DNA from 2 places in the Clostridium sp. JN-1 genome. Region 1 is predicted to be linked to the other one. Evidence: a T-box and tRNA genes for the amino acid it is inferred to sense, from the RefSeq annotation. Region 1 holds a T-box; the other holds one or more tRNA genes.
The links. A T-box is a leader RNA that pairs with one kind of tRNA and senses whether it is charged. The one in region 1 lies ahead of thrS (threonine--tRNA ligase), so its partner is inferred to be a tRNA-Thr.
Positions count from the first base shown of each region.

Region 2: it has a tRNA-Thr gene. The T-box ahead of thrS (threonine--tRNA ligase) is inferred to sense a tRNA for this amino acid. The anticodon was not compared.

Region 1 covers NZ_CP033465.1:2,103,335-2,109,766, reverse strand. Annotated here, with positions in the region: gene EBB51_RS09990 (sodium:calcium antiporter) at 1-617, shown strand, start outside; gene EBB51_RS09985 (DUF6873 family GME fold protein) at 624-1,319, opposite strand; gene ytxC (putative sporulation protein YtxC) at 1,449-2,369, shown strand; T-box leader at 2,430-2,656, shown strand; T-box leader at 2,683-2,922, shown strand; gene thrS (threonine--tRNA ligase) at 2,985-4,901, shown strand; ribosomal protein L20 leader region at 4,940-5,049, shown strand; gene infC (translation initiation factor IF-3) at 5,079-5,600, shown strand; gene rpmI (50S ribosomal protein L35) at 5,620-5,817, shown strand; gene rplT (50S ribosomal protein L20) at 5,846-6,205, shown strand; gene EBB51_RS09955 (TrkH family potassium uptake protein) at 6,296-6,432, shown strand, end outside.
Region 2 covers NZ_CP033465.1:2,767,092-2,773,523, forward strand. Annotated here, with positions in the region: gene glmS (glutamine--fructose-6-phosphate transaminase (isomerizing)) at 1-1,585, opposite strand, end outside; gene EBB51_RS13355 (nitroreductase family protein) at 2,221-2,793, opposite strand; tRNA gene EBB51_RS13360 (tRNA-Thr) at 2,963-3,038, shown strand; gene EBB51_RS13365 (Crp/Fnr family transcriptional regulator) at 3,147-3,620, opposite strand; gene EBB51_RS13375 (2-hydroxyacyl-CoA dehydratase family protein) at 4,454-5,026, shown strand; gene EBB51_RS13910 (2-hydroxyacyl-CoA dehydratase family protein) at 5,034-5,171, shown strand; gene EBB51_RS13915 (hypothetical protein) at 5,176-5,445, shown strand; gene hsp18 (heat shock protein Hsp18) at 5,921-6,370, shown strand; gene EBB51_RS13395 (replicative DNA helicase) at 6,402-6,432, opposite strand, start outside.

The DNA.
Region 1 (6,432 bases):
TTATATTTAAAATTGGTCTAGGTCTTGTGGCTTTTTCAATAAAACCGTGGTTTGGAATTTTATTTCTATTAGCGTATGGAGTTTACTTCTATAGAGAGATGAATGCTGATACAATTGAAGTTAATCAAGAACTAGAGCCATTAAAATTAAGCCCTAAAGTTATGAATCCTAATAAAGCGTTGATCTTAGGTCAAACCATAGGATCACTTGTATTTATTTTTATTGGTTCACAAATGTTTGTGCATAATGTGAGTACTCTAAGTGTTTCATTAGGAATGGCACCTCAGATGGTTTCTTTACTATTAAGCCCAATTGCAACAGAACTGCCTGAAACATTAAACGCAGTTATATGGGTAAGGCAGGGTAAAGAAAATTTAGCTCTTTTAAATATTAGTGGATCCATGATGATTCAAGCTACAGTGCCCAGTGCATTAGGTATTTTTTTTACACCGTGGATGCTTGATAAATCTCTTATAATTTCAGCAATTATAACTTTTATAGCTATTCTGTTAATATGGCTGACTTTAAAAAGAAGTCATTTATCAGCTAAAAGATTATCATTTAATGCTGTATTATATATTATCTTCATTATAGCAATAATTTATGTAAAAGCTTGATTATGATTAGATTACGAATAGACTTCCCCTGTCTACAAGTTTTCCACTTCTTAAAAATACAGGATTGACATGGTGCTTATGTAAAAATTCAAGCACCTTTTCTCCGTATTTATAATAAGAAAGGTCACCATAAAAAGCCATGGTATTTGGTGCTATAATTCCACAGCACCCACCTATAAATCCATAGTCGAGTCCTGGAAGTAATATGTCACCGGGTGGAACTAGAAGAATATCTATACCTTCTAATTTCAAGGCATTTGATATGGATAAATCACTTGTGATTATGGCTTTATCATTTACAACAGCTGTAGAACATTTAGTATATCCCTGCTTCACGCTTATTTTCTTTTTCCCCTCCATGAAAGTTAAAAGATTGGGATCTGTATATTTAAGATTGTGTATAAATATATTATTTAAATTTACACTATTTAATATAATATCATTTGGATATTCACTGCATAAATTATTTCTTGATAAAAAAACTTTATATCCTAGAGTTTTTAGTTTAGATATAAAAGTTTTATCCATGTTCTTATGTACTAAAATTTTGTCATTATCTATAATTTTTAAAAGCATATCAGGATGACCACATACTGCATCGTAAAGTAAGTTAGATGGCGGACATATTAGTAAGTCATATCCTAAGTTTTTAAGGCTGTTTCTCTCTTCTACATCAGTTCTAAAATCTACAATTACATACATAAAATCACTCCTATTTAAAATTAGTAATAAACATAACTTATTATATTATTATTGTCGATATTTGCAAATAAGTTTTTGTATATACATTTTGTTTACACACATACTAATTTCAAGAAGGGAGTGTGTTATGTGTTACTAATCACTATTATATATGATGATAAAAGAGAAAATTTGATATATGATATAGAAAATGTAGTACGATATTTTAAAGAAAAAAACTATACTATAGGAATTTCAGAAAGTATACAGTCTAATACTCACTTCGTAAAAATATTTTGTGATGGAGATTTAAATGAAAAAGCTTATAACCTATTTAAAATGAATATTGCAGGGGCCATTTATAATGTGCTTATAGATGAATTTTATGATAAATATTTATTAAACTTCTTATCAGATACATACTTTTTTTTAAAGTATGATGAAATAGATGAGGTTATGAAAAAGAGTGAAAGCATATTAAAAGGATGTGACTATAATTTTGATCAAAATTTTATATATTGTATGAACAAAAAAAATATAATAGTAGATAAAATTATTGATTGTATAAATGAAAATAGAGAAATTAACATAGATGGTTTTATAACTTTTAGAATGAAGGAACTTGAAGATGATTTAGAGAGTATTATTGATAAAGTTGTGGAACAGTATATGGCAGAAAGGGAATATGATGATTTTATAAAGCTGTTAAAGTATTTTGTAGAAATTCAAGACAGCAAAGTAGATGAGATAAATATAATAATTACAAAGAGCGGTAAGTATTTATTAAAAGATAATAAAGGTAAAGATATAACTCAAGAATTACTAGATGGTTTGGATGAGATTCAATACAAACAAAATTCTAATATGGAAGATATTTTGATAGGTGTACTCATAACAAATTGCCCTAAAAGTATAGTGATTCATTGTGTGGAAAACTCGGAAAATGATGAATTTATAGATACGATAAAAAATATTTTTGAAAACAAGGTAAGTATTTGTACTTCATGTGATATGTGTAAGTGTACAGAAGACAGATTTACTCGTTTGATTGACAGCAAAATAAAAAGTTAATTTTTTGATTTTAGCTATTGACAAATGTAAATTCAAGCAATATAATAGTTTCAATAAATGTTAAAAACTTTGAAAAGGAAGAGTAAATAATAGACTGCTTTAAGAGAGAAAAATCCATTGACTGCAAGATTTTTTAGGTAAGTATTATTGAAAACCACCTTTGAGTTGAATATTGAACTTTAGTAGATATTTCCGTGAATCTGCGTTAATGATCTTGAGATGATAATGGTTTTTTAATTTAGCTATTATCAAATTGGGTGGAACCGCGATCTATACTCGTCCCATGTTTTGGGATGAGTTTTTTTATTTTTGAATAAAGACTTTGAAAAGGAAGAGTAAATAATAAACTGCTTTAAGAGAGAAAAATCCATTGACTGCAAGATTTTTTAGGTAAGTATTGTTGAAAACCACCTTTGAGTTGAATACTGAATTTTAGTAGGTATTTCCGCATATCTGCGTTAAAGATTTGAGATGACAATTATATAAGCATTATTTATTGTAATGTTTTATTTGTTGAAGTTGGGTGGAACCGCGATCTACACTCGTCCCATATATGGGACGGGTGTTTTTTGTATATAAATTATTTACTATAAATTACAATAGGAGGAGATAGTCATGATAAAGATTACTTTAAAAGATAATAGTGTTATGGAGGTTCAAAATGGAACCAAGGTATCAGAAGTAGCTTCTAAGTTGAGTTCATCTCTTGCAAAGAAAGCTATTGGAGCAAAAATAGATGGTAAAAGAGCAGAGCTTATGGGTGAATTAAATAATGATTGTAAGCTTGAAATATTGACATTTGAAGATGAAGATGGAAAGTGGATATTAAGGCATACTGCTTCACATATTCTTGCACAGGCAGTTAAAAGATTATATCCTGATGTAAAGTTAGCTATAGGACCAGCAATAGACAATGGATTTTACTATGATTTTGATGCAGAATTTTCATTTACACCTGAAATACTTGAAAAACTTGAAGCTGAAATGAATAAGATAGTTAAGGAAAATTTAAATCTTGAAAGATTTGAATTACCAAGAGAAGAAGCTATAAAACTTATGAAAGAAAAGCAGGAACCATACAAGGTTGAATTAATAGAAGATTTACCAAAAGATGCAGTAATATCTTTTTATAAACAAGGAGATTTTGTAGATTTGTGTGCAGGACCTCATGTTAAATCAACTGGCAAAGTAAAATCTATAAAACTTCTTTCAATAGCAGGTGCTTATTGGAGAGGCGATGAAAAAAATAAGATGCTTCAGAGAATATATGGAACTGCATTTGAGAAAAAATCAGATCTTGAAGCATATCTAAAGATGATGGAAGAAGCTAAAAAGAGAGATCATAGAAAAATAGGAAAAGAACTTGACTTATTTAGTATTCATGAAGAAGGACCAGGATTCCCATTTTTCCATCCAAAGGGAATGATAATAAGAAATACTTTACAAAGCTTTTGGAGAGAAATGCATGAAGCTGCTGGATATGATGAAATAATGACTCCTGTAATATTGAATGAAAAACTTTGGAGACAATCCGGCCACTGGGATCATTACAAAGAAAATATGTATTTCACAAAAATAGATGATGAAGATTATGCTATAAAGCCAATGAACTGCCCAGGTGCAATAATTGTATATAAAAACCAAATACACTCATATAGAGAACTGCCAATAAGATATGCTGAAATGGGAATTGTTCACAGACATGAAAAATCAGGCGCACTTCATGGACTTATGAGAGTAAGATGCTTTACTCAAGATGATGCTCATATGTTCTTAGCTAAAGACAATATAAGAGATGAAGTATTAAATGTTATAAAACTTATAGATAGTTTTTATAAGGTATTTGGATTTGAGTATTTTGTTGAATTATCTACAAGACCAGAAAATTCAATGGGAAGCGATGAAGATTGGGAAGCAGCAACTGAGGGTTTAAGAGATGCGTTAAATGCAGCTGGAATGGAATACAAAATTAATGAAGGCGATGGAGCATTCTACGGACCTAAGATAGACTTCCACTTAAAAGATTGTATAGGAAGAACATGGCAGTGCGGAACAATTCAATTAGATTTCCAGATGCCAGAAAGATTTGATTTAACTTATATAGGTGCAGATGGAGAAAAGCACAGACCAGTTATGGTTCACAGGGTTGTATTTGGATCTATAGAAAGATTTATAGGAATATTAACAGAACACTATGCAGGAGCATTCCCAACTTGGCTTGCACCAGTTCAAGTTAAAATTATGAATATCACTGATGATCAAATTGAGTATGCTAAGAAAATAGCACTTGAATTAAAGAAAAACAAAATAAGAGTTGAACTTGATTTAAGAAATGAAAAGATAGGATATAAGATTAGAGAAGCTCAACTTCAAAAGGTTCCTTATATGTTAGTATTAGGACAAAAAGAAATGGAATCAGGTAATATTACTGTAAGAAGTAGAAAACAAGGAGACCTTGGAACAGTTGAATTGAAAGACTTCATAGCAAATATAAAAGATGAAATAGATAAAAAAGTTAGTACAATTGATTAAAGTTATTGACTTATGAATAAAATAGTTATATAATAACCTATGTTAAGAAGAAACAGCCGTTTCTCACCTTACAGCACAGCTAGTAAGGTTGATAGAATTTTTGAATTCGTAATTCTAAGGACGGCATAAGTCGTCCTTTTTTTTATTTGTTAATTTTAAATTAAAACCACCTAGGAGGTGAAAATTATTAATAAAGATTTTCTTATTAATGAAAGCATAAGAGAAAAACAGGTAAGAGTTATTGCAAATGATGGTTCGCAGCTTGGAGTTATGTCATCTAAGGAAGCACTTAAGATTGCAGAAGAAAGTGATTTGGATTTAGTTTTAATATCACCAAATGCTAAACCACCAGTTTGTAAAATAATGGACTTAGGAAAATTCATTTATGAGCAGGCTAAAAAGGATAAAGAAGCCAGAAAGAAACAAAAAGTTATAAACATAAAGGAAGTTAGATTAAGTCCTACTATAGAAGAACATGATGTAGCCATTAAATCAAATAATGCAAGAAAATTTTTGATAGCAGGAGATAAAGTAAAGGTTACTATTAGATTTAGGGGAAGAGAAGCTGATTACTCATTTATAGGTAAAAAGATAATGAATAAATTTTATAGCAAACTTGAAGATATCTGTGTTATAGAAAAGACTCCTAAATTAGAAGGAAGAAATATGATAATGGTTTTATCACATAAGAAAGCATAATTGAGAGGAGGAATTTATTATGCCAAAAATGAAAACAAAAAGAAGTGCAGCAAAGAGATTTAAAGTTACGGGAACAGGTAAATTAAAGAGATCAAAAGCTTTTAAGAGTCATATATTGACAAAAAAGAGTGCAAAGACTAAGAGAAATTTAAGAAAAGCTGGATATGTTTCATCAACTCAAGAAAAGACGATGAAAGAATTAATGCCTTACGTATAATAATTGGTTGTAGAAGGAGGTCTTTAAAATGGCAAGAGTAAAAAGGGCAGTAAATGCACGTAAATATCATAAAAAAGTTTTAAAACTTGCGAAAGGTTACTATGGAGCTAGGAGCAAGTTATTTAAAACTGCTAATGAATCAGTAATAAGAGCACTTAGAAGTGCATATGTAGGAAGAAGACTAAAGAAGAGAGATTTCAGAAAGCTTTGGATAGCAAGAATAAATGCGGCAACTAGAATGAATGGTCTTTCATATTCAAAGTTTATGAATGGAATAAAAACTGCAGGAATTGATATAAATAGAAAAATGCTTTCTGAAATAGCTATAAATGATCCAAAGGCATTTACTAATTTAGTAGATATAGCAAAGAAACAATTAAATGCATAATATAAAAGTTATTTACATAAAAGTACAGCATTTTGCTGTATTTTTTTTTACGGGAAAAGTGTATAATATGTGTAAAGGTTGGTAATTATTATGATGGTTAAGATTAATAAATGGATTAAAATTACCCAAGTGCAGGTACTTGCTTTAGAATTTATAATAGTGATTTTCCTTGGAGCTATTTTATTATCGCTGCCAATAGCCTCTGTGAGCCATAAAAGTACTAATTT
Region 2 (6,432 bases), 660 kb from region 1:
TTTTTTCATATAAATCACTTTGAGTGGCAAGTGCTACAACTATAGTTCCATCTTCTATTAATGCTATAGTACCATGTTTTAACTCTCCACCTGCATAAGCTTCTGAATGTATATATGAAATTTCTTTTAATTTAAGAGATCCTTCCATTGCTACTGCATAGTCAATTCCTCTTCCAAGGAAGAACATATCTTTATGCATATAAGTTTTTGAAGCAAACTTTTGAAGTACTTCTTTATGCTCAAGCATTTGTTTTGCTTTTTCAGGAAGAGTAAGCATATCATTCTTTATTTCTTCTATCTCTTCTTTACTTAAAGTATTTTTATTTTGTGCAAAGAACAATGCTATCATATACATAGTAATAAGCTGAGTTGTATATGCCTTAGTAGATGCAACTGCAATTTCTGGTCCTGCCCAAGTATATAAAACATCATCTGCTTCTCTTGAAACGCTGCTTCCAACAACATTTGTAATTGCTATTACTCTTGCACCCTGAGCTTTTGCTTCTCTCAAAGCTGCTAAAGTATCTGCTGTTTCTCCGGATTGACTTATCACAATCATCAAAGTCTTGTCATTTATTATAGGATTTCTATATCTAAATTCTGAAGCAATATCAACTTCTACTGGTATTCTTGCAAGTTTTTCTATTACATACTTACCTACTATTCCAGCATGATAAGCTGTTCCACAAGCTACTATATATATCTTTTCGATATTTTCTAACTGCTCTTTTGTAATTTTTATATCATCTAACCTTATTGGCTGACCAGGCATAACCCTTGAAGTCATAGTAGCTTTTATAGCCTTAGGTTGTTCGTGGATTTCCTTTAACATAAAGTGTTCAAATCCATCTTTTTCTGCAGCATTAGCATCCCAAGTTACGTGGTTAAGCTCTTTTTCTATTTTTTCTCCTTCAGGTGAGTAAATTTCTACACCGTCGTTAGATAGTACTACAAATTCTTTATCATTTAAATAATATACATCTCTAGTATAATTTAATATTGCTGGAACATCGGATGCTATAAATGATTCACCTTTTCCAACTCCAACAATAAGCGGACTATCTTTTCTTACTGCTACTAATTTATCTGGTTCCTTAGAGCAGACAACTCCTATAGCATAACTTCCTTCCATCTTAGATGCAGCTTTCATAACTGCATCTAATAAATTTCCATCATAATAGTAATCTATTAGATGAGGTATAACTTCTGTATCTGTATCAGAAATAAATTTATATCCTTTCGATATTAACCATTCCCTTAAGTGTACATAATTTTCTATTATTCCATTATGAACAACACTTATTGTTCCATCCGCATTACTGTGTGGGTGGGAATTTAAATCTGATGGCTCACCATGAGTTGCCCATCTTGTATGACCTATACCTATACTTCCTTTTAATGGTTCAGTACTTAGTCTTTCTTCAAGATTTGCGAGCCTTCCTTTGCATTTCATAACGTTCATATGGTCGCCATCTATTATAGCAACACCTGCCGAATCATATCCTCTATATTCAAGTTTACTCAATCCATTTATTAAAATTGATTGAGCTTGTTTTTCTCCAACATAACCAACTATTCCGCACATAAAAAATCTTCCTTTCTTTTATCTCTTTAATTGTTAGTTTATTATTAAGTTTCTATTTTAAATTTCCATTATTTTGAACAACAAAATAACTATCCTCTTTTTTAGATTTAAAAATATAAAGAGCATCATAATAGAAACAAGTAAGGTTTTAACACCAGGTTGATGTTGTTACAAGAATCACTTCCTGTTTTTATCAACCGCTAACGGTAGTGCGATACCGTGGGGCACCCGCCGAAGATTCGATTCTCCCCATCCTCGTCAACTCAAGTAAAATAAATAACATAAATTACTTTACCCAAGTCCTGGCGCTTTAATTAAATATTGCGAACTTTCACCTCCAAAATTAAAATTTTGCAAATGTTAAACAAGCTATCAATACATTATACTCTGTAAATTTATTTTTTGTCAACTTAAAATAATTTTAAAAAATGGTGTCATATTATTACACTGCTTTCAAAAAAGCTTAATATATCAAAACACTGCTAGAATGATACAAAGCTAAATGTTCCACATTTTAATGTTTATTAAGGGAAGTTTGAACTTCCCTTAATAACTACCTTATTATCAAAATTATCCTTTAATAGAATCAAATTTAAATTTATTTATTTCCCAGGATATAATCAAAAATTATATGTTCAAACTTTTAAAATTATATCTTCCAAGCTTCTCTTTGGTACATGATGCACTTTATTTTCATCTCTCCAGTACTTTACATCCTTATTTGAATCCATAGATTCAATAATCACTTCTTCTTTTGGTTTTCCAAGAGCTGCTACTAGTATAACTTCATACTTTTCATCTAAATTAAGACTTGATTTTAATTCTTTCTTGTTTACATTTGCAAGAATGCATCCACCAAACCCTTTTTCAACGGCTCCAAGTAAGATAGTCTGTGCTGCTATCCCAGGATCAAATGATGGATTTTTACTAATAGATGTATCATTAAGTATTACAACATATGCACTTGGCCTTTCTCCATCTTTTGGCCCATCCCAATCTTTTAAGTATCCTGCCCAACCTAAAGTTTTAAATATTTTCTCATTGTTATTTTTTGTATTTGATATAACATACTTTAATGGCTGCAAGTTTGCCGCTGATGCAGTTAGTCTAGTAAGATCCACCAGTTCTTTTAAAATTTCTGTAGTTATTTCTTGATCCTGATAAAACCTTCTGTACGATCTGTTTTTTAAAACTAATTCTCTTATCATCCTTATTCCCCCATCTATTGATATTTAAGTTATTTATAATCATAATAATTCTAAATAACTTAAATATCAATAAGCAGAACGAACTCAAATGTAAACTATAAATTTGTAGTTGAATGTTGATATTAATTGTAAGTTGTATTAAAATTAAATAGTAAAAGTTAATATTTATGCTCCTATGGCTCAGCTGGTAGAGCAACTGATTCGTAATCAGTAGGTCGGAGGTTCGAATCCTCTTAGGAGCACCAAACTTAAACGTCTCAACGATTGAAGGCGTTTTTTTGTTTTATAACGTTTAGAGAGTTCATAAAGTGTAAATATCTTATGATTGATTTAAGTCATAGTACATGGTAAGCCTATGACTCTGAATATATGCGCTTTAATTCCTCAACATCTATTATTGTAATGCTTTTTGCGTTATATTCAATCAACCCTTTTGACCGCATTTTATTTAGCTCACGTGATAGTGACGGACGCCGAACTCCAAATTTTTCAGCCAATTCTTTTTTAGATAGTCTCAAAAAAATAGTTGTGTTTTTTTGGATGCTATACTCACATAACAAAAATTCAATAATACATCTCCTGATGGTCTTCGTTGGCAGTGTCTTGATCTTACCGCTGAGAATTAGTGTTTTATCAGAAAGGGATTCAAGGAAATTCTGCAAAAACTGATCATTCATCCGGCATAAATATAAAATCAATTGCTTGCTTAAATGTAAAATTTCAGTATCATATTTAGTGATAATCATCAATGGATAAGTATTATTTCGTGAAAACAATAAATTTTCTCCGATAGAATCCCCAGCAGTAAAATTACATATAACGGACATATCACCGCACGTAAAGCCTTATCGTTTCTGTCAGAAGCCGGGTTTAACATTCTTTCTGCAGAGCAAAACATATTTCTTTCAAAAGAAATTTCTGATCAATTTGTTGATGAACAGAATGAAGTGTGGTACACACTGCAGCAGGCTGTTCAAAAATCAGTTGCTCCGAAAGAATTGCTGCAATATGCCGAGGCAATATTCCGCGCATATCATGCATTAGTAAAACTGGAGGAATCAAGTTGCCCTACGTTTCTTAACAGTTTTATTCGGCAGTTAAGCAAGATATCAGCCATACCTTTACTGTTAGTGCAGCTGAAATAAAATACAGCAGTGGGGTTATTTATCATTTATTAAAAGGGCAGTTATCCTATGCTTATGAAGCAGAGCAAGTAGAAAAAATATGTATTGATGGCGGCATTCCCTTTGTTTTAGTAGAAACGGATTCGGACGCCGACACTGAACAAATAAAAATAAGGCTTGAGGCTTTTACGGAACTGCTTATGCAGTCTCATCCGATCTGTCCATTAGGTTTTTATCAAGAACTTTTATCTCGTTTCAGAAAGAGATTCCGACTGCCATCCATACACCTTTCACAAAAAACAAAATGTATTTTAAAGCCAGTAAAATATATAGTACTGGCGGGATTTATCCTAAGTGTCGTGGTATGGGGAGTCAGACCTATTACTTATCTTCGTCCTGATCTTGCCATAGTCAGCCCCAATCTTAAAACATGGGACATTGTTGTGCTGGGAATTATCATGGGAATTTGCTTCTTTTAAGTAGTCGGTAAAAAACTTCTATCATCAAAGAGAGAGATTAAATAAGGAGGTGCCCATATGAATGAAAAAGCAATAGAAAGATTTAAGCGAAACGTAGTGCGTATTTCGAATGGTACATTAAATCAGCTGAACAATGTAAACGCCTTGCAGGAAATGGATTATTTTACAAATATACTAAAAAACAATTTCACAGACTTCTCTGAAAATCCAAACACCTATATTGGAAACTACTGTGTTATGGTGCCGGATGAACTGATATATGCCTTTGGCTGTACCCCCATGCGGTTATTCTCCGGATACAATATAGCAGCATTGCTCGGGGATGAGTTGGTACCAAGAGATGCCTGTCCAGTTATAAAAACATCAGTTGGATTTCAATTTATGAACATTCTACCTGTCTACAATCAATGTAAAGCTGTGATTTTGCCGCTTACCTGTGATAGAAAAAGGAAGAGTGCTGATATTTTGGCAAAAAAGTTGCCAGTCATTCCTCTGCCGATTTCTACAGATAAATCCGAAAAAGGATTTGAGGATAATTATAAAAATCCGATTGCCCTCACCAAATCCTTGTCCAGTCTTACAGGCAGAAAGAATCATCTACCATGTTCTTCGCGGATGTACTCCTTATGATTTTGAATTGTCAAAGGTAGAAAAATTAGCACAAAAGTATAATATCCCGGTTTTAAGGATAGAAACAGACTTTTCTGCGGAGGATTTGGAGCAGGTCAAAATTAGATTGGAAGCATTTATAGAGATGCTTGAACAAAGGAGGTAATAGAATGGATCATTATTTTTTAGGAATGGATGCAGGGTCAACTTACTTAAAGGCGGCACTGATAAAGGATGAAGAAATCATCTCCACAGCTGTGCTGCCCACCGGAATAGACTGTGAAAAAACTGCAGAAACACTCATGAATCACATCTGCACGGAAGCAAGTATCAATCAAAGTCAAATTAAAGCAATCACTGCTGCTGGCTACAGCCGACGAAACATTGAAGTTGCTGATAGTACAATTTCTGAGATAACCGATCCATGGCAAACCGTATAGCTAAACTTGCCAGAAAGTACAAATCTAATGGAGACATTCTAATGACCGGCGGCAGTGCTAAAAATGAAGCCCTGCGTTTAGCTCTGGAGGATGAGCTGCTTTGTGATATCCATATGAAGCAAATTATCCTCAATTTAATGGAGCTATCGGTGCCGCTTTGATTGGAAAGCGAAAATGTGAAAAAAAGCCTACAATATAAATTCACTTATTTTTTAAAACATTGTCAAAAAACTTTTAATATATAATCAATTTATATAAAATACATGGTTACAGGATATTAACAACCATATATCTTATTAAAATCAACTTATAACTATATTTCTTAACTTAAATACCGATTTCTCTCAAAATCATACATTTTAAACTTTGACTTTCTTTGACCTTTGTATTATTATATAGATGTACTAAAGATAAAGAATACTTAGTACCATATAAATAATATTAACAAATATTAATAATCAGAGGAGGTTTTAATATGTTTGATATGGTTCCTTTTAGAAAAGATAATGGTTTTTTAAGAAGAGGTGATGATTTCGATAAATTATTTGATAATTTCTTTAATGATTCATTCTTTGCACCAATGAATATATCTAGATTTGGAAATGGATTTAAAGTTGATTTAAAGGAAACTGAAGATGATTATCAAATAGAAGCAGATCTTCCTGGAATAAAAAAAGAAGCTATAAATATAGATTATGATAACAATTATTTGACTGTAAGTGCTAAGAGAGATGATTCAGTTGAGGATAAGCAAGATAATTATATAAGACGTGAGAGAAGATATGGTGAATTTAAAAGAAGCTTTTATGTTGATAATGTAGATCAAAATAATATAGATGCCGCATTTAAAGATGGTGTACTAAAAATTACTTTACCTAAATTAGAAAAAGGAAAAGAAACTAAAACTAAAATAGATATACACTAAAAAAATCCTGTTGGCTTATCCAACAGGATTTTTACTCCTGATGGATAACATCCAAATTACCA